DNA from 3 places in the Bradyrhizobium cosmicum genome. Region 2 is predicted to be linked to each of the others. Evidence: predicted binding sites of a transcription regulator. Region 2 holds the regulator's gene; each other region holds the start of a gene.
What was found. Region 2 encodes LexA, which represses DNA repair genes until DNA is damaged. Its sites were predicted from a motif close to TGTTCNNNNTGTGTTCNG; they were not measured.
Positions count from the first base shown of each region.

Region 1: a site for LexA is predicted at 3,695-3,712, ahead of recA (recombinase RecA). Genes of this name have one in related genera too.
Region 3: a site for LexA is predicted at 4,375-4,392, ahead of uvrA (excinuclease ABC subunit UvrA). Genes of this name have one in related genera too.

Region 1 covers NZ_CP041656.2:2,656,738-2,664,502, forward strand. Annotated here, with positions in the region: gene FNV92_RS12500 (HdeA family protein) at 1-227, shown strand, start outside; gene FNV92_RS12505 (PaaI family thioesterase) at 348-812, opposite strand; gene FNV92_RS12510 (hypothetical protein) at 1,017-1,313, shown strand; gene FNV92_RS12515 (hypothetical protein) at 1,418-1,672, shown strand; gene FNV92_RS12520 (hypothetical protein) at 1,716-1,901, opposite strand; gene FNV92_RS12525 (hypothetical protein) at 2,299-2,541, shown strand; gene FNV92_RS12530 (DUF2798 domain-containing protein) at 2,613-2,870, shown strand; gene recA (recombinase RecA) at 3,804-4,892, shown strand; gene FNV92_RS12540 (hypothetical protein) at 4,999-5,979, shown strand; gene FNV92_RS12545 (hypothetical protein) at 5,946-6,989, shown strand; gene FNV92_RS12550 (hypothetical protein) at 7,046-7,765, shown strand, end outside.
Region 2 covers NZ_CP041656.2:3,483,300-3,491,064, reverse strand. Annotated here, with positions in the region: gene FNV92_RS16820 (S41 family peptidase) at 1-50, opposite strand, end outside; gene FNV92_RS16815 (alpha-hydroxy acid oxidase) at 404-1,537, shown strand; gene FNV92_RS16810 (HAD family hydrolase) at 1,546-2,175, shown strand; gene FNV92_RS16805 (hypothetical protein) at 2,324-2,518, shown strand; gene FNV92_RS16800 (molybdopterin molybdotransferase MoeA) at 2,779-3,990, shown strand; gene lexA (transcriptional repressor LexA) at 4,167-4,868, shown strand; gene FNV92_RS16790 (hypothetical protein) at 5,043-5,243, shown strand; gene FNV92_RS16785 (hypothetical protein) at 5,433-5,861, shown strand; gene FNV92_RS16780 (GAF domain-containing protein) at 6,111-7,052, shown strand; gene FNV92_RS16775 (ComEC/Rec2 family competence protein) at 7,062-7,765, opposite strand, start outside.
Region 3 covers NZ_CP041656.2:3,589,378-3,597,142, reverse strand. Annotated here, with positions in the region: gene FNV92_RS17325 (single-stranded DNA-binding protein) at 1-123, opposite strand, end outside; gene FNV92_RS17320 (outer membrane protein) at 584-1,339, shown strand; gene FNV92_RS17315 (outer membrane protein) at 1,577-2,266, shown strand; gene FNV92_RS17310 (hypothetical protein) at 2,314-2,463, opposite strand; gene FNV92_RS17305 (outer membrane protein) at 2,522-3,268, shown strand; partial or broken gene FNV92_RS17300 (outer membrane protein) at 3,418-4,178, shown strand; gene uvrA (excinuclease ABC subunit UvrA) at 4,489-7,470, shown strand; gene FNV92_RS17290 (DinB family protein) at 7,519-7,765, shown strand, end outside.

The sequences.
Region 1 (7,765 bases), 830 kb from region 2:
TCAAGTGGGACCTCTCGACCATGACCTGCAAGCAGTTCCTCGAGAGCGGAGAAGACAACATCGCGGTCGTGCTGACCTGGATGGACGGCTGGTACAAGGGCGACGAGGACAACGCGATCATCGACACCGAGGTGTTCATCGATAATGCCAAGAAGTTCGGTGCCTATTGTGGAAAGAATCCGACCGTCAGCGTCGTCACCGCGGCCGACGAAATTCTGGGCAAGTAATTCTTCAGGCGGCCCGACGCGCGGATGCAATCGCGCTTCGGTCTCTCGCTTCGATGCGATCGTGATGGAGAGCCGCGGTGCGCTTTGCGCTCGCGCGGCTCTCGTTTTTTAGGATGATGTTCAGCCCGGCAACATCGCGAATGCGCTCGACACCATCGCAACTGGCTTGTTGTCATTGGCGGAGAGCAGCGTAACGCGGCCGAAGCTCATGGTGCGCCCGAGCCGCACCACGCGGGCGTCGGCGAGCACGTCGGAGGAAGAGACCGCGCGCATGAAATGCGTGGTCTGGTCGACCGTGGTCATCGGACGGTAGCCGCGATTGGCAGCGAGGTTCGCGATCACCATCGCGGTGTCGGCGAGCGCCATCAGTGCCTGGCCGCAGACCACGCCGCCGTTGCGGCACAGGCGTTCCGAAAACGGCATGCGGAGCAGCGCGCTCGGCTGCCAGTCCGGCATATCGGCCGGCTGCACGTGCTCGATGCGCTCGACGGTGAGGTTGAGATCCTGGACCCATGGCGCGAAGACCTCGCCGAGGATGCGCCTGGCCTCGGTGATGCCGAACTCGGCTTCTGGCTGCGATGGCATGGCTGTCGTTTCCCCTGTGTTGCCGGATGTTGCGGCCATCTTGCGCGGATTGCCGCGGCAAAGTCACCCGGTCTTGCGCCGGTCGGTCGGCTTGAAAATGCCTGACTTCGCCCGATATGGTGCAGCGGATGCGGCCCTCGGCGGGCGTTTGACAGGGGCGACCAGGCGCGGTTGATCGCCCCTGATGGACCTAAGGAGTACATGATGAAGCTTTTCCGTATGGCGGCGGTGCTGCTGGCCGTGCTGGCGGGTCCTGCCTACGCGCAAATGCCCAATCTCAATTTGCTGCAGGACGGCCCGAGCAAGACGCCGGAAGAGAAGGCCGCGGAAGCCGAGCGTGACAGGGCCTACAAGGAAACGCTGAAGAAGATTCCGGATTCCAAGGCGTCCAACGATCCCTGGGGCGGCATGCGCTCCGATCCGCCGAAACCGTCGGCTGCACCGAAGGCGTCAGCTGCAACCAGCGCGCCGAAGAAGAAAACCGGCGCGACCCCCAATTGATCGTATCGTCCGATCGGAGGCGGTTGACGCCTCCGGCCGGGACTCCTCTTCGTCCGGTCCGCGCCCTACATTCTTGAATGCGTGTTGCGTAGTGGAGGTACGGGATGGTCGATCGTCCGCGGGATCTCGCCGAGCGGATGGCGCGCCGGCGCAAGATGGGCGGCCAGCCGGGCGAAAGCCGCGGCGACGGTTATCTGCGCGAGACTTTCACCCTGCCGCGCGAGGCGGCGCGGGCGAGGGCGCAGGCCTTCTTCGCCCGCTACCCCAAGGCGGGTTATATGAGCGCGGTCGAGGCTTGGCGCGAACTGCCTGGCGGCGAGATCGAATTCACCATGCGGCGACTGCCCAGCGCGGACTAGGCGTTTGACCGGCGACGCCGCCGCCGATCCCGGTTCTACGGGGTCAAGCCTTCTGACCGATGGCCCGCAACTCCCGATCGATGCGCAGCTGCACACGGCGGATCGCCAGCAGGTCGATCTTCGTCTCGGTCTTGCCCGTCTTGGTCTCTTCACCGATGCGGAACTGCCACTGCCAGATGCCCGGTATGGCGGTCTTGGCGACGGTGAACTCAACGCCCCTGTGATTCATGGTCACCTCCACGATTCACTTCCATGATCGCAAACATGTTGTCACAATATTTCCGCGACAAGCGAAATTTCCGCGACAAGCGAAATCTGCCGGTGACCCATGGATAGGTCATCGGAATCTGGAAATCGCGAGTGGTTCGAAACAAACGAAATTGGATTCCGAAAGGCGACAGGCTTGCGGAGGCTGCGCCACGGGAGTCGCACGAGGCGACATCGCCGCCGCGGGAACTCTGTTCAGGGTGGGAGAACCACGGACGGCCTACGGCGTTCACACCGGTTCCAGCGTGGTGCGAAGCGAGCAGGAGTGGTCGACACTTTTCCACTTTTGCGTGTCATCCGTTTACGCTCCTGCTATTGCCGACGGGCGGCGCGAGCGCGACATCGTGAATGAGGACGGCGTGAACTGGCTGAGACATATTGTGCTGCGCTGGGGTGCACGGAATATCTCGCTGGCCTGTCCTCGCTGCCGGCATCCGGCCTCCTCGTCCACGTTCAGGCGCGGGCGGTTCATGCTCGGTGACGAGGAGCTCGTCTGCGAGGCGTGCGGCGAGAGCAGCGTCGTCACGTTCTGGCGTTTCGAGGGATTGTCGTGCTGCGCCGAGGCGATGCCGCGCGCGCCGGTGACCAACCTGCGACGCTGACCGACGCCTGCGATGCGAGCGGCGGCACGTGCCTTGCTTGACCTGATGCCGGTCAGCAACAAGGGCGCGTCATGCTCGGCATTCCCCGCCGCTACAGTCATTTCGTCTTCGGCATCATCCAGTCCGGCCTGACCTCGCTGATCGCGGCGGGCATCGCCAGCCTGCCTGCAGGCAGCGCGCTGGTCTTCCTCGGGCACTGGATGGTGTCGTGGCTGATCGCATGGGCCACGATGCTGCCGATCGTGCTGCTGGCGGCGCCCGCGATCCGCGCCTTCTCGCTGCGGCTGACGCGAGAGGAGAGGGCGCCGTGCGCCAGCCGGCAGGCATGAAAAAACCCGCTTGGGGAGAGCCAAGCGGGTGAGAGAGTTATTGGAGGCTGAGGTGCTGGGCTGCAACACCATAGCCAGAGAACACTAGCCTGCCCGGCTTACGACAGCCTGACAGGCCGGCCGATCGAATCCGCGCCGCAAGCCAAAAACCCCGCTCGGGGCAGAGCGGGGTCCTCAGGCTGGTATGGAGACCCGATGTTGGTCCACCGGGCGGGCGAAGATTAGGGGAGCAGGCTTACGGGTGCCTGACGGCGACTCAAAGCCGCGCCCGAGAGGCCGCAGACTGGCCCCGCACACGTCCCAATTTGGCCATCCGATCGCACGACTGGAGCCACAGCCGCGGGTGAGATTTCACACCGTCAGGCGCAGCCATGGGGGAAACGTGGCGCGCCGGCAGCGGGGTCGCATCATGGACAAGGTAGAGCGGTCGTTCGCCGCCGCGACGGCGGTTGGCTTTGTGGTGCTGGTGATCGGCATCGGGTTGCTGGCGCTGATGTAGGCGCAGCATGGTTGCAACGTGTGGGACTGCCATGCCGCGCGGTCGCGCGCCACCGCAGCCGCGGAAACATCGAAAACAACCCCATGCACAGTAGGTCGCCGAGGAATTTAGCTGCGCCGTCAATGGCTGGCTGAAGGTGTCAAAATACCAGCAGACCGCTCCTCGGCAGCCCTATTGGATATTGATCGGGTCGAGAGGAAGGTGGAGTTCTGTGGCCCGCTCCCGGCGATCCTTCTGGCGGAATTCGTTTTCCTTCAGTTCGAACTTCGCCATCTCCCCAAGCGCTGCCGCCAGCAGCTGATTCCACCAGCGCCGTTATCCGCAAAAGAACATATTGCGAACTCGGAACAAATAGGGTACATTGTTTTTGTCGACGACCCGCCGCGCCAGCCGTTTGTCCCCCTAGCGAATCCCCGCCATAAGGAGCACGACCCATGTCCACCACTGCCCTGCGTATCGTCGAAGGATCCTCCATGGACAAGACTAAAGCCCTGGCTGCCGCGCTCTCCCAGATCGAGCGCCAGTTCGGCAAGGGCTCGGTGATGAAGCTCGGAAAGAACGATCGCTCGATGGATGTCGAAGCGATCTCATCGGGTTCGCTGGGGCTCGATATCGCGCTCGGGATCGGCGGCCTGCCGAAGGGGCGCGTCGTTGAAATCTACGGGCCGGAATCCTCGGGCAAGACCACGCTGGCGCTGCACACGGTGGCGGAGGCGCAGAAGAAGGGCGGGATCTGTGCCTTCATCGACGCCGAGCACGCGCTCGACCCGGTCTATGCGCGCAAGCTGGGCGTCAACATCGACGAGCTGCTGATCTCGCAGCCGGACACCGGCGAGCAGGCGCTGGAAATCTGCGACACGCTGGTGCGCTCGGGTGCGGTGGACGTTCTGGTGGTCGATTCGGTCGCGGCGCTGGTGCCGAAGGCCGAGCTCGAGGGCGAGATGGGCGACGCGTTGCCGGGCCTTCAGGCGCGATTGATGAGCCAGGCGCTGCGCAAGCTGACCGCCTCGATCAACAAGTCCAACACCATGGTGATCTTCATCAACCAGATCCGCATGAAGATCGGTGTGATGTACGGCTCGCCGGAAACCACGACAGGCGGCAACGCGCTGAAATTCTACGCTTCGATCCGCCTCGATATCCGCCGCATCGGCGCGATCAAGGAGCGCGACGAGGTCGTCGGCAACACCACCCGCGTCAAGGTGGTGAAGAACAAGCTGGCGCCGCCCTTCAAGCAGGTCGAATTCGACATCATGTACGGCGAGGGCGTCTCCAAGATGGGCGAGATTCTCGATCTCGGCGTCAAGGCCGGCATCGTCGAGAAATCCGGCGCCTGGTTCTCCTATGACAGCCAGCGCCTCGGCCAGGGCCGCGAGAACTCGAAAGCGTTCCTGAAGGCCAACCCCGACATGACCGCCAAGATCGAGACCGCGATCCGCCAGAACTCCGGCCTGATCGCCGAGCAGATTCTCGCCGGCACTCCCGAGCGTGATGCCGACGGCGAGGAGCCGGCGGACGAGTAAACCCTTAACGCGAAGAGTTTTTCGCGAGGAGCGGGCGCTGAGGACGTTGAGTTGCCGACGTCTTCGGGGCCCGTTTCGTTTTTCGTTGGAGTGATCAGGTGGTGCGATGAAGCGTCTGATCTTGACCAGTTCGTTCGGAAGTGATCTCGCCAAATCGGGGCTGGCCGAGATTGCAGTCTTCTTCGCTTTCCGTTTCGTGTGGGGGCCGCTGCCTTCGCCGGAATATTTCGCAGCTTATTTCGGAGCGCAGTCAGGGACGCTCAAGCCGGGCGATCATTGGTCGGATTGGGCGAACGTCTGGCCTGACGCCTTCAAGGATCTCAGAAATTTGCCTTTTGCCGATTTTTGCAAACGCTATGACGAGATTGAACTATGGTTTGAACCGAGCCCGGACGACCAATTGCAGCTGATTTGGTTGCTCGACTATCTGGATTCTCGGCCTGAACTGCTGCAAAAGCTCCGATTGCGCCTGTTGGCGGACGATCTGTTCGAACTGAGGGACAAGAAGTTCGGGCCGTCGCGCGTTCCCGTGGTGGCGGTCACGGCCAGCGAACTCGCGACTGCGAAGAGCGCATGGCGGGCCTATTGCGCGCCGACACCTGAGCCATGCGCCAATCTCCTTCGCGAAGATCTCAGTGCATTGCCAATGTTGGGGCCGGGGTTGTTCGCGCTATTGGCAGAGCTCCCATCTCCTTCGACCGGGCTTGGTGCAACCGAGATGCGGTTTCTGGAGCTTATTGCAAGAGGATTTAAGCTCACGAATGCCCTGTTCCACTTGCGCTCGCTCCGGCGCACATTTGTGTTTCAGGAATTTGAGTTAGGATGGTTGCTTCAAGGATTGGCACACGGTCCGAGGCCCGCGGTGGCAGGGCTGGACGACGCACTGCGTGCAATAGCCCAGGAAAATTTCAGGGATCGCCACGCCGCTTACCTTCGCAGCGAGTTGTCGTTGACCGAGTTCGGCAAAGCGGTCCTGGCCCATCAGGAGGATTTCAGCGGCCACAATTCGATCGATCGCTGGTGGGGCGGCACCCACCTGACCAACGATCGGCTGTGGCGCTGGGGCTCTGTTTTGACGAAGCCTTGAAGCGTGCGGCGATGACGCGGCTTGTTCTGACAACAGACTCCTCCGCTGCCGGCGCCCTTGAACAAGCCGGTCTCGGCGATCTCGTGCTCGCGATCGAGCGGCGGCTTGTGTGGGGCCCGCTGCCATCCGGCGCAGAACTTGAAACATTCTTCGCCCCACGTACGACACAGCCACACGGCCTTCATTGGCTGGACGATACGCCGCGATGGCACCTCCAAGAACCGGGGGTGAAGGATCACGGACTCATCGAGCTATTCTCGGACTGTGACACTGTCGAGTTGTGGATGGGGCCTGATCCAAATGCGCAATTGATCCTGCTCTGGCTGCTCGACCATTGTCGCAGTGAAGGCGTGGCGGTTTCCGAGTTGGTGATGCGTCGTCTCGACATCACCGTTGGCGATATCGATCCGCAGCGGCTTACTGAGCTCGACCAGCAAGCTGTCAAGTTGACGCAGGATCACCTCGAACTGGCCAGTCGCGCGCGGCGAGCCTATCGCGCGCCAACGCCTCGGGCGGTGAGCGAACTCCTCAATGACGATTTGAGTATGCTGCCGCAGCTTGGTCGATGCTTGCTGGATCTCCTGGAAGAGCTGCCGGACGTCACCACCGGTCTCGGAGCCACGGAGACGCGGTTGCTTGAGTTGGTAGCCCCCGGCAACGTACAACCCTTCAACGTCTTCCCTCGCCATGACACACCCGACGCGCGCCGCGTTTTTGATTACTGGGAAGTCGGCGCGCTGCTGGATGGGCTCGCGCGATGTCCAGTGCCGGCCGTCGCGGGGCTGGATGAGGGGCCATTCTCGCTCGACATGCATAACGATGCTTCTCGTCACGCCCGATACAAGCAGTCCCACTTGTCGCTCACCGATTTTGGAAAGGCTGTGCTGGCGGGCTCAGAGGATTTCGGCCGTCACAACCCGATCGACCGCTGGTGGGGCGGCACCCACCTGACCAACGATCGGCTGTGGCGCTGGGACGGCCAAGGCCACTCACTGGTCGCGCCTGCCTAATGCGTGCTTACGACTGAAAAGGTTCCTGTATTGCGTACCAGTTTTAAGAGGCGATCGTGTCGCATCTGATCCTGACCACCAACCATCTTGCGGCAGCCACGCTTCGGCAGACCAGATTGGCGGACATCGCGCTCGGCTTCTGCACGCGTTTCGTGTTCGGCAAGCTGCCTTCCGCCGAACAGCTTTTGATGGGGCTGGAGCGGCGGTCGGAAAAGCACTGCAATCAGGGCGATCACTGGCTTGATGATGTTCGTCGAGACTGGCTGCACGGTTTCGGGACGCGCGATATAGGTTTGTTCGAACTGTGCGAAAAATTCGACTCGATCGACGTGTGGGTCGATCCCCAACCGAGTGACCAGTTCGCGCTCGTCTGGCTGCTAGACCTGCTTCGCCCCTACAAGGAGATCACGACGAAGCTGAGCCTTGTGCACACGGATGACCGTGTTGTGGACTATGCCGCCGAGTCCGTCGCAAAATGGAAGTTGCCGGTCTTCAAGGTCGTCGACAGTCATCTGGTGGCGGCAAGCCGCGCCTGGCGCGCCTATCGGGCTGAAACGCCAAAATCCTGTTTCGATCTATTGATGACGGATCTGATGATCTTCCCGAGACTTCGATCGGCGTTGATCGCGCTTCTTGAAGAGCTTCCGGACAGCGTGACGGGTCTGGGTGCCACCGAAATGGACATGCTTGGCTGTGTGAATGAAGGGCACACCGACCCCGAATACATCTCCGAAGCGAGGTGGTATCGCGATGTGTTCGACGGACGCGACGCGCAA
Region 2 (7,765 bases):
AGACACGCTCCCGTGAGCGCCCCCAAGGGGAAGAGCAGGGATTTCCGCATGGATCAGGTAGCCTTTTTGCTTCGCCGTTCTGGGGCAGTTCACTGGGAGTCCGGAAAGTCACAGGGGCCTTGGAAGTCTCTTGGGCCCGGAAGCCGCCATGCAAATGGCGATCCAGCCCGCTTCTCACAATACCATTCTGGTTTCTTCAAGGCCGGGATACCACGCTGGCTTGCACACCGTAAAAATCCCTTCGCCCGAACCTGAACTTTTGGCAACGTTCCGGGGCCGTTTCGCAAGGCGGGAATCGGTCGGCCCGCCCTCACCTTGCAGCTATGCGAATTTAGGATGGTTTTGGAGGGCCGGACACGATAGGCGGTGACTATAACGCTTCAAATTCTCGGGAGGACAACAAATGAACGACGCGCCCCGCATCCGGCCGGAAAGGAACGTCGAGCTCGGCTCCAGCAACGAGCCGTTCCAGAACCTGCACGAATTCATCCGCAAGGCGCGCGCCAACCTCAACCAGAACGCCTGGGACTATATCGTCGGCGCCGCCGAAACCGAGACCACGATGCGCCGCAACCGCATGGCGCTGGACGAGATCGCCTTCCGACCGCGCGTGCTGCGCGACGTCAGCAAGGTCGACGGCTCGGTCGAGCAGTTCGGCCGCAGGATGCGGCTGCCGGTGGTACTCGCCCCCGTCGGTGCGCTCGAGATCTTCGATCCGGACGGCGCGGCAAGCGTTGCGCGCGCCGCCGGCACTTTCGGTGCGGCGCATATGCTGAGCTCGGTATCCGAGCCCGGCCTGGAGAAGACCGCCGAAGCCGCCCCGGACGCGCTGCGGCTCTACCAGCTCTATGTGCGCGGCGACGACGCCTTCGTCGCCGATGTCGTCAGCCGCAGCGAGAAGAACGGCTACGCCGCCTTCTGCCTGACGGTCGATACCGCCCATTACAGCCGTCGCGAACGTGACATCGCCAAGCGCTATGTTCGCGAAAGCCGCCTGCGTGCCACCGGCGGGGACTACCAGAAGGCCCTGGAGTGGCGGACCGTGAAGATGGTCAAGGACAGATTCAAAATTCCGCTGATCCTCAAGGGCATCGCCACCGCTGAGGACGCCCGGATCGCGGTCGATCACGGCGTCGAGTGGATCTACGTCTCCAATCATGGCGGCCGCCAGCTCGATCACGGCCGCGGCGCCATGCATGTGCTCCCGGAGATCATCGATGCCGTGAAGGGCCGCGCCAAAATCATGGTCGACGGCGGATTCTGCCGTGGCACCGACATCGTCAAGGCGATCGCGGCGGGTGCCGACGTGGTCGGCATCGGCCGGCTGCAATGCTGGGCCTTGGCGGCCAACGGCGAGGCCGGCGTGACGCGGATGCTGGAACTGCTGGAGGACGAGGTGCTGCGCTGCCTCGGCCTGCTCGGCGCCACCTCGTTCGCCGAAGTCGACAAGTCCTGCCTGCATCAGGCCACCGCAACCAATGCGCCGAGCGTGTTCAGCGCGTTCCCGCTGTTCGACCACGATCCGTATCGCTACTGAGTGAAAGGATGCAGGTGAACTCGCTCTCTCCCGGCAGCGCGGACGCGCTTCTGTTCGATCTCGGGCGCGTCGTGCTGGACATCGACTTCTCCAAGGCGATCGCCTGCTGGGCGGGACATGCCGGCTGCCCGCCCGAAGCGATCGTCGCGCGCTATGTGCGCGACGAAGCCTACCGGCTGCACGAGGTCGGCAAGATCAGCGACGAGGACTACTTCGCCTCGCTGCGCTCGTCGCTCGGGATCGGCATCTCGGATGCGCAGTTCCTCGAGGGCTGGAACGCGATCTTCGCCGGCGAGATGCCTGACATCGCCGAGCTGTTGCCGCGCGCGGCGAAGCAGTTGCCGCTCTACGCCTTCTCCAATACCAACCGGCCGCATGTGGACTATTTCTCGAAAGAGTATGCCGGCCTGCTCGACCATTTCCGCGAAGTGTACCTGTCGTCCAGTATCGGCCTGCGCAAGCCGGATGCGGAGGCCTTCGACCATGTCGTGGCGGCAATGGGCGTGCCGGCGAGCCGGATCGTGTTCTTCGACGATCTCGCCGAGAACATCGAGGGAGCCAGGGCATGCGGCCTGACCGCCGTACACGTCACCTCGGCGACGGATGTCGGCAACGCACTGAGGGCGCTCGGGATCTGACGCAGAAGCAAACGGCCAATTCCCCGAACAATTTCAGCTGGCAATGCGGAACCAAAACCCTCTGTGCAATTTTATACGCAGATCCCGGAACGAATGCCCGCTCGCGGACTCATGAGTCTGTTGGGAATTTGGGATCGGACTTATCATCGTGCTGGGCAAAACCTACCTCACCAAGCAGGCCTCCCTGTTGATGAAATTCGCCAGAACCACCTCGGACTCTGACCTCTCCGCAAAACTGATCAGCAAGGCCGCCGACCTGAAAGCCCAGGCCGACCCGATGCCCGACAGGGACCAGGGCGCCGCCGCGCCGGATGTCAGTCCGCGCAGGCAGCCGGGGACGTGATCGACACTGGCCGTGGCACTCGCCCTTCTCGTGCGTGCGATTCTCGTATTTGCCATCGCCACGCTGGTGCCGCTCTGTCTCGCCTCTCGGATCATGCAGCGGCGGAGCTGACGTCTATCCTTCGTTGACGTTCCCCTTCGCCCGCAAGTCAGACGGCGCAGGATAAGTCATCCTGCGCCATCGCTGTTTTGCCTCCGCGCCTGCACTCAGCTAGAACTCTCGCCGCCGATTTGCAGAACGTGCTCGCAGGAGTCTGACCCGTGGCCTTGATGCCGGTTTCCGATGCGCTTGCGTCCGTGCTGGCGGGTGCAGAGCCTCTGGCCGAGGAAGCGGTCGCCCTCGGCCAGGCCTTTCACCGTGTGCTCGCGCGCGATATCGCCGCGCTGCGGACGCAGCCGCCGCAGGCAATGTCGGCGATGGACGGCTATGCGGTGCGCGCGGCCGATGCGGCGAAGATCGATTCCCAACTGAAAGTGATCGGCGAGGTCGCGGCGGGCCGGCCGTTTGCGGGAACGGTCAGCGCCGGCGAAGCGGTGCGGATCTTCACCGGGGGCGTCGTTCCTGATGGTGCCGACGCCGTCGTGATCCAGGAGGATACGGTTGCCGAGGGCAAGCGCGTCACGATCAGGGAAGCCGCCGTGACCGGGCGTCACATCCGTCCCGCCGGCGTCGACTTCTCGGAAGGAGACGTGCTGTTGCGCAAGGGGGCCCGCCTCACCGAGCGCGACCTCGCGCTCGCCGCCGGCATGAATCACCCGCATTTGCCCGTCCGCCGCCGTCCGAAGGTCGCCATCCTCGCCACCGGCGACGAGCTGGTGATGCCGGGCAGCGCGCCGGGTCCCGGCCAGATCGTCTATTCCAACGGCTACGCCCTGCATGCGCTCGCCCGCAGCGAAGGCGCCGACACAATCGACCTCGGTATTGCCGCCGACACGCTTGCAGCGACCACCGCCGGCATCCGGCGCGCCCGCGAGAGTGGCGCCGATATCCTGATCACGACCGGCGGCGCCTCGGTCGGCGACCATGATCTGGTCCAGCAGGCGCTGCGGGACGAAGGCGTCTCGATGGCGTTCTGGAAGATCGCTATGCGGCCGGGCAAGCCGATGATGAACGGCCGGCTCGGGGCGATGCGCGTGATCGGCCTGCCCGGCAACCCCGTGTCATCCTACGTGTGCGGCTTCCTGTTCATGGTACCGCTGATTCGTGCGCTGTCGGGCCGCTCGGTGATTCATCACCGCCGCGAGCGCGCGGTGCTCGGCCGCGACGTCCGCGCCAATGACCAGCGCGAGGATTATCTGCGCGCACGCCTCGAGCTGCGTGATGACGGCACGCTCGCTGCCATTCCCGTCGATGACCAGGATTCCTCGCTGCTTTCGAATCTCGCTGCAGCACAGGCACTTCTCGTGCGCGCGCCGTTCGCGCCGAAGGCCGAATCCGGCGCGCCCTGCGAGGTGTTGCGACTGCCCGTCTGACCGCCTCGTTCGCATGCGTTCCGCGAACTCTGCGGCGTTCACGGTAAATTAAGCAGTTGCGGAACATGTATCGAACATATAGTGTCCGTTCATGATTTGTTTCGAGCATGTAGCGGCTTACTGCTGAATTCAGCGTCTCGGAATCGGACGACATCAACCGGGGGATTTTGGTCGAGATGTTAACGCGCAAACAATACGAGCTTCTGCGATTCATCAGCGAACGGCTGAAGGAAAGCGGCGTGCCGCCCTCCTTCGACGAGATGAAGGACGCGCTCGATCTGCGCTCGAAATCGGGCATCCATCGCTTGATCACCGCGCTCGAGGAGCGCGGCTTCATCCGCCGGCTGCCGAACCGCGCCCGCGCCATCGAGGTGATCAAGCTTCCCGAGCTTCAGGCCGCCGCCGGCAGCCGCCGCGGCTTCACGCCGAGCGTCATCGAGGGCAATCTCGGCAAGGTACGCACCACCTCCAGCCCGCCCGCCGACGAGGGCGAGCGTCCCGTCGCGGTACCGGTCATGGGCCGGATCGCCGCCGGTACGCCGATAGAGGCGTTGCAGACCCGCAGCCACACCATCAGTGTACCGCCTGACATGCTCGGCTCGGGCGAGCATTACGCGCTGGAAGTGCGCGGCGATTCTATGGTCGAGGCCGGCATCCTCGACGGCGACATGGCGCTGATCCAGCGCAACGAGAGCGCCGACACCGGCGATATCGTCGTGGCATTGATTGACGACGAGGAAGCGACGCTCAAGCGCTTCCGCCGCCGCGGCGCCTCGATCGCTCTCGAGCCCGCCAATGCGGCCTATGAAGTGCGCATCCTGCCGCCCAACCGGGTGAAGATCCAGGGCAAGCTGATCGGGCTTTACCGGAAATACTAGACCCGTCCGCGATCAGCGATCGCGGTCAACGACTGGAGCGGACGATTGTCCGCTCCCGCTGGATAGTCCTTCTGGTTTCGCGCAGATTATCCGCCCCCTCCTCCGGCGCTACATCCTCGACACGCCGCACGAAGCACTCATCGCTGTGCGGCCTTGAAGAGTCGAGGAGAAGTCATGCGCAAGATCATCATAAGCGCAGTCACGGCGGCGCTGGTCGCAGCATCAGCGTCGCAGGCCGTTGCCGCACAAGCGCGGCACCACGTCCGCAAGGACAACGCCGTGAGCGAACAAGTCAGAAATGCACGCAACGCGGTGGAGCAGCCGTCGCAGCCGGGCTGGCAGTATTCGGGCTGGTCGGCGCCTGCGGGGCGCTGACACGCGCGGCCGGAATGCACGGCAACAGGCATTGTTCCCAGCGCGGTCGAAAAAGATAATGTGATCGCGGCCTGCGGCGGCGAGCCGCAGATTTGCCTACAACCGGGCAGACGCTTGGTGCTTCCACTCTGATAGAGGCCTCCGCCTCAGAAGAGGCGCGGGCTGCTATCTTGCATGAGGAGCATCCCGATGTGTGACTACAGCCTGCATGCCGTCGCATCGCGTCCCGCGGAAATCGGCGAGACGATCGTCTCGACAACCTTCCGCGGCACCTCGACGCGCGGCTTTGCCTCCGCAGCTGATCCGACCGTTGCGGTCTGCCTGCTGCCGGGAACGGAGCTCGCCTTCGCCGACAACGTCCGCTACGACAATCGCTGGATCTGGACGCGCACCGTAAACTCCCGCGTCGGCAAGTTCGGCAAGATCGATCCACACATTCCCGACCGTCATCATGACGCGATCGAATTCCCCGACGGCAAATACGTGCTGGTGACGCAGCTCGTCGAAGGCCAGCACGCGACCGTGCTGCAACTGCCGGTGACACAGCCCCCTGGCGAGAACAAGCCGCAGTCCAACGCCAACGGCCGACCGACCATCACCCGCCTGCCGATCGGCTAACGCAGCCATCCCCGGCCTTCGAGTCGGGACACGGGATTGAAATCGCCATCGCCGGCCGAGGCCGGCGACACGGATTGGTTTGCGTCTCCAGAACCCGAAACGGCGAAGCCAGCCCACCATCCCTCTCCGCCGCACGAAGTTTGCGCGGTCCTGCCTGAATTTTGAACGTCCGTTCCGCAAGCAAATGGCCGATGCTGTTCCGGTTGGTGTCCCGGCTGGTGTCTTGGCTCTTGGAGGCGGGCACGTTCGATGAAGACCTTCATTCGCGTCGTTGAACTCTGGGTGCCCGACCGGACGCGCATGCGGCTGAAATTCGGCGGCGGCCTCTACAGCGAAGGGCTATCCGCGTTCAAGGCCGCCAGCGAAGATCTGCGTTTCGGGTATGACGAGGGCCTTCCCGGCAAGGCCTGGGCCTGCGGCCATCCCGTGATCCTCACCAAATTCGCGAATTCCTACTTCAAGCGGACGGATCAGGCGCTCGCAGCCGGCCTCACCTGCGGCGTGGCCGTGCCGGTATTCGCCGGCGAATTCCTGCAAGCCGTCATGGTGCTGTTCTGCGGTGACGACGAGGCACATGTCGGCGCAATCGAGCTTTGGCACAACGACGCTCAAATGTCCCACGAGATGGGGCTGGTCGACGGCTATTACGGCGCGGCGGAGATGTTCGAGTTTAACTCCCGCCACACCCGGTTTCCGCGCGGCTTCGGCCTGCCCGGCCGCACCTGGAAAGCCGACCTGCCGCTGATCATCAAGGATTTGCACGACGCCAAGAGCTTCCTGCGCTGGGAGGACGCCGCCAAGGTCGGGATCAATCTCGGTGTCGGCGTGCCCTACCGGACCGGCACCGATCAGACCTGGGTGCTGACCTTCCTCTCGGCCCAGGCCACGCCGATCGCGCGACGCTTCGAGATCTGGGTCCCGAACGAGGCCCGCTCGGCGCTGGTGTTTCGCGCCGGCGATTGCAGCGCTCAGACCGACCTCGCCGCGCTCTATGCGGATAAATCCATCGCTCACGGCGACGGCAGCATCGGCGGCGCCTGGGCCACCGGCATGCCCGCGCTCAATGACGACCTCGCGCATGACGGCTCGATCGCGGCAGCTCAGGCCCGCACAGCTGGGCTGAGCCAGATGGTGGCCCTGCCGGTGATCGGGAGCACGGGGCTCGATGCCGTGCTGGCTTGGTACCTGTAACCCGTCCGATCAGTCCTCGGCCTGCAAGTCCGCCTCCGACGGCGTCGCGTCCCGGTTGCGGGGAGCTGCCGCCTGCGGCGCGAGGCTCGCGCCGAAATCAGCCTCACCGGCGGTCGCCGGCGACCACGGGCGGTCAGTGCCCCTCGCCTTCATCGCCTGAACCGCAAAACCATCCCCTCGCTGTGTCAGTGCGAGCGCGCCCTGGGCCGAAAGACGCTGCCGATCGACCACCATCGCCGCGCAATCCGGGGGCGCGGGCCGAGCCGTCACCACCAGCGCGGCGCGGCTGCAATCGTCCGCAAGCGCATCGATGCGCAATGCCAGCGCGACCAGCCGGCCGTCGGCAAGCGGCGTCACGCAGCCTGACTCGTCGCAGGACACGCCGTCGCTGAGCGAGGCGCCGCCGGCGCCGCGCGGATCGGCGTCGGCCGCCAGCCACTCCTTCAACAGAAAGCTGTCCTTGCTCGCCCGGATCAGATGCAGGTGTCCGTCCCTGCCCCGCACCGCAACGCTCTGGCCGTCACCGGCGATGAGAATGTCAGGTTGCCGAACGGATAGCCCCCAGGCGATCGCGGCCAACAGCAGCAGCCCGCCCGACCAGCGCAGCGGCGTGCGCAGCAGGCCCATCACAATGATCCCGAGGCTGGCCGCGATCAGCGGCGCAATGCCGAAAGCCGGGATGCGGCCGATCGCGCCCGGCAACGCCGCCACCC
Region 3 (7,765 bases), 110 kb from region 2:
ACGCCAGGTCTCGGAGGTCGCGATGCTCAGATTCGCAATCGGCCGCCCGTCCTGGGTACGGCGGATTTCAGGATCCTTGCCGAGATTTCCAACCAGAATGACCTTGTTGACGCTTCCCGCCATGCCGCTCTCCACTCCGAATGCCACTGAATTTCCAAAGGCGGGGTCCGCGCGAAACGGTCCTCTGCCACCCTGTTGAGGCGAACCTATACGCTTGCGAGGCCGGATCAGTCCGTCACCCCTCAGGTTATCCCCACATATAGCATCGACGACGGGCTTGTTCCAGATTTGTTCTTGAGCGGGGCTGCGGTGAGCTATGCCGAATCAATGGGCAGAGTGGAACTTAATCTGGACTGTGGCGACGGAACCGGATGGAACTTTTTTGGGTTCCCGATCACACGAAAAATCACTTAACATTCATTTACTTAGTTCCATTTCGTTCGTTCGCGACTGTGGTATTTCGGAGACGGACTCTGGCGCCAAATCGGGCTAGCTTTGCCTCGGAATTAGATCGTATGGGCATCGCGCCTGATGGTCCGCTTTGGGGAATTTTGTGAAGCGGACAAACATGGGAGAGACCGTAATGAATAAAACTTTGCTGGTTGCATTGGGTACCGTTGCGTTGGGCCTGGCGGCTCCCGCGAATGCGGCGGATATGGCCGCGCGTCCCTACACCAAGGCGCCGATGGTCGCGCCTTCCCCGATCTACAACTGGACCGGCTTCTACGCCGGTGTGCAGGGCGGCGGCGGCTGGGGCCGTAGCGACGAGACCTTCTTGTTGGCTCCGAATGCACCGGGTTTCGCAGCGACCCAGAAGTATGACACCAGCGGCGGCTTCGTCGGCGGCGTGTTCGGCTACAATTGGCAGCAGGGCCCGGTCGTCTTCGGCATCGAGGGCGACTATCACTGGGCTGACATCAGCGGCCGTTCGGCCGAGATCAATGCCGGGTTCGGCGACACCTACTACACGAAGATCCGCAGCTTCGGCGACATCAAGGGCCGTCTCGGCTACTCGACCGGTCCCGCCCTCTGGTTCGTCAGCGGCGGTGCCGCGGTCGGCGACATTCAGCACCGCTATGATCCCGCCCTGTTCCCGTCGGCCACCTTCGTCCAGAATGACTGGCGTTGGGGTTGGACGGTCGGTGCCGGCGCGGAATACATGTTCGCTCCGAACTGGTCGGCCAAGGTCGAGTACAACTACATCGATTTCGGCAAGAGCTCGATCCAGTACAGCGCAGTGCCGGCTAACCGCTCCGAGTGGACCGACACCGTCCACACCATCAAGGCTGGCGTGAACTATCACTTCAACTGGGGTGCCCCGGTCGCCGCGCGATATTGATATCCTTCTGATATCACTTGGAGATCAAAGGCCGGCCTCGCGCCGGCCTTTTTGCTGCGCGCTGGCTGCCGGATTAATGCGTCAGCAACCATTACATTCTGCAACCGCTGTGGCTTTTGAGAGACACAACTTGCGGCTTCAATGGTGTAAGCCGACGTCAGTTGGACCAACGCGTCCGATATCCTTCCGAACGCACGGAAGGCAGAAACAGAAACCGGGACTGGGATTAGGTTGATTATGAAGAAGGTTTTGTTGGCTTCGGCCTGTTTGTTCGCTCTCGCCGCTCCGGCTTCGGCCGCTGATCTCGCGGCCCGCCCCTACACCAAGGCACCGGTGGCGATGGCCTCGGTCTACAACTGGACCGGCTTCTATCTCGGTATCGTCGGTGGCGGCGCCTGGGAGAACGGCTCGGGCGATCCGAAGATGAAGGGTGGCTTCGTCGGCGGCACCGCCGGCTATAACTGGCAGACCGGCAACGTTGTGTTCGGCATCGAGGCCGATGGCGCCTGGGCCGATGTCAGCGCTTCGGCAACCGGCCCCGTTGCCGTCCCCGGCTTCGGCGTTGTGACCACCACGCTGACCTCGAAGACCGATGCGATGGGCACCGTGCGTGGCCGCATCGGCTACGCCGTCAACCAGGTCCTGTTCTACGGCACCGGCGGCTACGCCTGGATCGACAACAAGCTGTCTCTGTCTGCGCTCGGCGTGACCGCGTCGGACAGCAAGTGGCACTCCGGCTGGACCGTCGGTGCCGGCGTCGAAGCGTTCTTCGCGCCGCAGTGGTCGGTCAAGGGCGAGTACCTCTATCGCAGCCTCGGCGGCGAGACCTACTTCTCGGGCGCCCTGCCCACCGGCACGCTCAACCTCCACACCGTGCAGGTCGGCGTGAACTATCACTTCGGGGGCCCGGTGGTCGCCAAGTACTGATCGAAGTACTGAGCGAATTACTGATCTTCGCTTCCAACGTCATCGCGTTACGAAAGGCCGGCCTCGCGCCGGCCTTTTTGTTTTCCACGCGTACCGGTATCGGCCGGCCGCCCCCGCACGTTTTCGGCGAGATGTGGCGAGTCGGTAACACAACCTTTGGCTTTAATGGTGTAAGAGAGCGACATCAGTTGGGTCATTGGTCCGCTGCTCCGCCGTGCGGAAGGCGACAAAGAGAAACGGAACTGGGGAATCGCTATGAAGAAGATTTTGTTGGCTTCGGCCAGCCTGTTTGCACTCAGCGCGTTGGCTCCCGCATCGGCGGCCGATCTGGCGGCCCGCCCCTACACCAAGGCGCCGGTCGCGGTGGCCTCGATCTACAACTGGTCCGGCTTCTATATCGGCGCCAACGCCGGTGGTGCCTCGAGCCACAATTGCTGGGACGTCAACAATATCGCCGGCATTCCGGGTCCCGACACGGCCGAGGGCTGTCACAATGCAACCGGCGCCGTCGTCGGTGGCCAGATCGGTTATCGCTGGCAGTCCACCAACTGGGTGTTCGGCCTCGAGGCCCAGGGCGACTGGGCCAACCTGAAGGGCTCGAATACCAGCCTGGTGCTTGCGCCGCTGGTCAACGAGACCAAGATCGATGCGATCGGCCTGTTCACCGGCCAGGTCGGCTATGCCTGGAACAACGTGCTCTGGTACGTGAAGGGTGGCGCCGCCGTCACGCACGCCAAGTACAACGGCACGGTGGTCGGCGTGGTCCTCGACAGCGCAAGCGAGACGCGCTGGGGCGGCGCGGTCGGCACCGGCCTCGAATTCGGCTTCGCGCCGAACTGGTCCGTTGCGATCGAATACGACCATCTGTTCATGGGCAAGCGCAACAACTCGTTCACGGTCCTCGGTTTCAACGACCGCATCGACAATATCAAGCAGGACGTTGACATGGGCACCGTCCGCCTCAACTACACCTTTGGTGGCCCGGTGGTCGCCAGGTACTGAACGAAGTACTGATCTCCGCCTCCATCGCACTACGAAAGGCCGGCCTTGCGCCGGCCTTTTTGTTTTCGCGCTGACGAACATCCAACCGTCAAGGAATCGTGGGGCGCGAATCGCACCCGCGCATTGGCTTGGTGAGTTGGGGATCTGACATGAAGATTTGTGCGCTGGCCGCGGCAGGCTTGTTCGCACTCGGCGCGATCGCGCCGGCGGCGGCTGCCGATCTTCCGTTGTATTCCAAGCCGCCGGTCGCGCCTGTCCTCGCCTACGACTGGAGCGGCGTCTATGCCGGCATCAATGGTGGCGGCGGCTGGGCCCACGCCTGCTGGAACGTGACCGGCGCGCTCGGCGTTGCGGTTGATCCAGCTATCGGCGAAGGCTGCCACAACGCAGGCGGCGGCACGATCGGTGGACAGGTCGGCTATCGCTGGCAGAAATCGCGCTGGGTGTTCGGCATCGAGGGCCAGGGCAACTGGGCCGACTTCAAGGGCAACAATGTCAGCGTGGCACTGGCACCGCAGACCAACCAGACCAGGATTGACGCCTTCGGCCTCTTCGCCGGCCAGATGGGCTACGCCGTCAACAGCCTGCTGCCCTACGGCAAGGCCGGCGCGGCCGCGTGGCGCACGACAAATACGACACCTTCTTCCCGGGCGTGCCTGCGCTCGCGTTCAACAGCGTCACCCAGACCCGCTGGGGCTACACCATCGGCATCGGCGTCGAGTGGGGCTTTGCCGAGAACTGGTCTGTCGGCGGCGAGTACAATCATGTGTTCCTCGGCCATCACAGCGCCGACTTCGCCACCCTCACCGGTGGCCTTCTCGCGCGCACCGACCGGATCGGCCAGGACATCGACATGGGCCTGATCCGTATCAATTACCGCTGGGGCAACCCCGTCGTCGCCATATACTGAGCCCCGGTTACGAAGCCCCAAAGGACTCCTCCAGGTCCTGCTCGCGTGCGGATTCCTCCCGTCTGCACCCAAATGCGAACGAAGGGCCGGCCTCGCGCCGGCCCTTCTTCTGTTCCGTGGACCCCGCTCCTGCCAGATGCCGCCAGCGCGCCAACAATCCGTTGACGATTCGCAAGTCCCACTGGAAATCCGTCCTCGTTCTTCCTACGTTCGCTGCCAACCCCATCGGCGCCGATCCCGGTTCCGGGCGAAGCGCGCCTTCAACATTGGCGCGATCGCGCGCTTTTGGGATTCCTTGAGGACCAGCGGGATGGATGAAGTGATCAAGGCGAAGCGCCAACAGCAGAACGCGGGCTCCAGCCTGCGCGCAATTACGATCCGTGGCGCGCGCGAGCACAACCTCAAGAACATCGACGTCGAGATTCCCCGCGACAAGCTCGTGGTGTTCACGGGGCTGTCAGGTTCCGGCAAATCCTCGCTCGCCTTCGACACCATCTATGCCGAGGGCCAGCGCCGCTACGTCGAGTCGCTGTCGGCCTATGCCCGCCAGTTCCTGGAGATGATGCAGAAGCCCGACGTCGATCAGATCGACGGTCTGTCGCCGGCGATCTCGATCGAGCAGAAGACGACGTCGAAGAACCCGCGCTCCACCGTCGGCACCGTCACCGAGATCTACGACTACATGCGTCTGCTCTGGGCCCGCGTCGGCGTGCCCTATTCGCCGGCCACGGGCCTGCCGATCGAGAGCCAGACCGTCTCGCAGATGGTCGACCGCGTGCTGGCGCTGCCCGAAGGCACCCGGCTCTATCTGCTCGCGCCGGTCGTGCGCGGCCGCAAGGGCGAGTACCGCAAGGAGCTCGCCGAATGGCTCAAGAAGGGCTTTCAGCGCGTCAAGATCGACGGCAGCTTCCATGAGCTGGCGGAGGCGCCTGTTCTCGACAAGAAATTCCCGCATGACATCGACGTCGTAGTCGACCGCATCGTGGTGCGCGCCGACATCGGCCAGCGCCTCGCCGAGAGTTTCGAGACCGCGTTGAAGCTTGCCGAAGGTCTCGCCGTCGTCGAGTTCGCTGACGCGCCGGCGACCGCACCTGCTGAAGAGAAAGAAAAGAAGAAGACCGCGAAGATCCACGACAAGAGCGGGCCCGAGCGTATGCTGTTCTCGGAGAAGTTCGCCTGCCCGGTCTCCGGCTTCACCATCCCCGAGATCGAGCCGCGCCTGTTCTCGTTCAACAACCCCTATGGCGCCTGCCCGGCCTGCGGCGGTCTCGGCGTCGAGCAGCATGTCGACGAGGACCTCGTCATTCCAGACAAGGAGCTCGCCATCGGCAAGGGCGCGATTGCGCCCTGGGCCAAGTCGTCGTCGCCCTATTACGTGCAGACGCTGACGGCGCTGGGCAAGCACTACAAGTTCGCGCTGACCACGAAGTGGAAGGATCTGCCCAAGAAGACGCAGAATGCCATCCTCCATGGCTCCGGCGAGGACGAGATCAAGTTCTCCTACGAGGACGGTGTCCGTTCCTACGACACCAAGAAGCCGTTCGAGGGCGTCATCACCAACATCAACCGCCGCTATCGCGAGACCGAGAGCGAATGGGCCCGCGAGGAACTCTCGAAATATTTCCACGACGTACCCTGCGGGGCATGTAGCGGCTTCCGGCTCAAGCCCGAGGCGCTCTGCGTCAAGATCGGCGGCAAGCACATCGGCGAGATCTCGGAGCTGTCGGTCAAGGGCGCCGGCGCCTGGTTCGAGACTGTGCCGGAGGCGCTGAACACGCAGCAGAACGAGATCGCCGGACGCATCCTCAAGGAGATCCGCGAGCGCCTCACCTTCCTGCTCGACGTCGGCCTCAACTATCTCACGCTGTCCCGCTCCTCCGGCACGCTGTCCGGCGGCGAGAGCCAGCGCATCCGCCTGGCCTCGCAGATCGGCTCGGGGCTGACAGGCGTGCTCTACGTGCTGGACGAGCCCTCGATCGGCCTTCACCAGCGCGACAACGCACGCCTGCTCGACACCCTGAAGCGGCTGCGCGACCTCGGCAACACCGTGATCGTGGTCGAGCATGACGAGGACGCCATCCTGCTCGCCGACCACGTGCTCGACATCGGCCCCGGCGCCGGCATGCATGGCGGCAACATCATTGCCGAGGGCACGCCGGCCGAGATCATGCGCAACCCGAAATCGCTGACCGGCAAGTACCTCACCGGCGAGCTCGAGGTCGAGGTGCCCGAGCGGCGCCCGCCCAACCATCGCCGCACCATCAAGGTGGTGAACGCGCGCGGCAATAATCTCAAGAACGTCACGGCCGAGATTCCGCTCGGCCTGTTCACCGCCGTCACCGGCGTCTCCGGCGGCGGCAAGTCGACGCTGCTGATCGACACGCTCTACAAGGCCATCGCCCGCAAGCTGAACAACGCCAGCGAGGGTGCCGCGCCCCACGACCGCATCGAGGGCCTCGAGCACATCGACAAGATCATCGACATCGACCAGTCGCCGATCGGCCGCACCCCGCGCTCGAATCCCGCGACCTACACCGGCGCCTTCACGCCGATCCGCGAGTGGTTCGCCGGCCTGCCGGAGTCCAAGGCGCGCGGCTACGAGCCCGGGCGCTTCTCCTTCAACGTCAAGGGCGGCCGCTGCGAGGCCTGCCAGGGCGACGGCGTCATCAAGATCGAGATGCACTTCCTGCCCGACGTCTACGTCACCTGCGACGTCTGCAAGGGCAAGCGCTACAACCGCGAGACGCTGGAGGTCCTGTTCAAGGGTAAGTCCATCGCCGACGTGCTCGACATGACCGTCGAGGAAGCCGCCGAGTTCTTCAAGGCGGTGCCGCGCGTGCGCGAGACCTTCCAGACCCTGCACCGCGTCGGCCTCGACTACATCCATGTCGGCCAGCAGGCGACCACGCTGTCCGGCGGCGAAGCCCAGCGCGTCAAGCTCGCCAAGGAATTGTCCAAGCGCGCCACCGGCCGCACGCTCTACATCCTGGACGAGCCCACCACCGGCCTGCACTTCCACGACGTCAAGAAGCTCCTGGAGGTGCTGCACGAGCTGGTCGCGCAGGGCAACACGGTCGTCGTCATCGAGCACAATCTCGAAGTCATCAAGACCGCCGACTGGGTCATCGACCTCGGCCCCGAAGGCGGCGACGGCGGCGGCGAGATCGTGGCGTGGGGACCGCCGGAAGACATCGCGAAGGCGCCGCGGAGCTACACGGGAAAGTTTTTGGCGCCGGTGCTGAAGAAGGCACGGAAGCCGAAGCGCGGGAGGACGAGCGAGGCGGCGGAGTAGGCCAACCGACCAAACTCTGCCGACGCATCGGTCCAAGGGAGATTCAGCTTGTCCGCCGGCTTTGTGCAAACGTACCGCGCCTTCGCCCACAACAATGCCTGGGCAAACCATCGGCTGCTCACGGCCTGCTCTGCACTAGGCAAGGCGGATTTTGAAGCCGAGCGGTCTGGCTTCTTTCCGAGCCTGCAAAGGACGCTGAACCACATCTACATCATTGATCTCTTCTACGTCGATGCGCTGGAGGGCGGCAGCCTCGGACCTGCCGCCTGGAAGAACGAAGTGCCGTACCCATCGC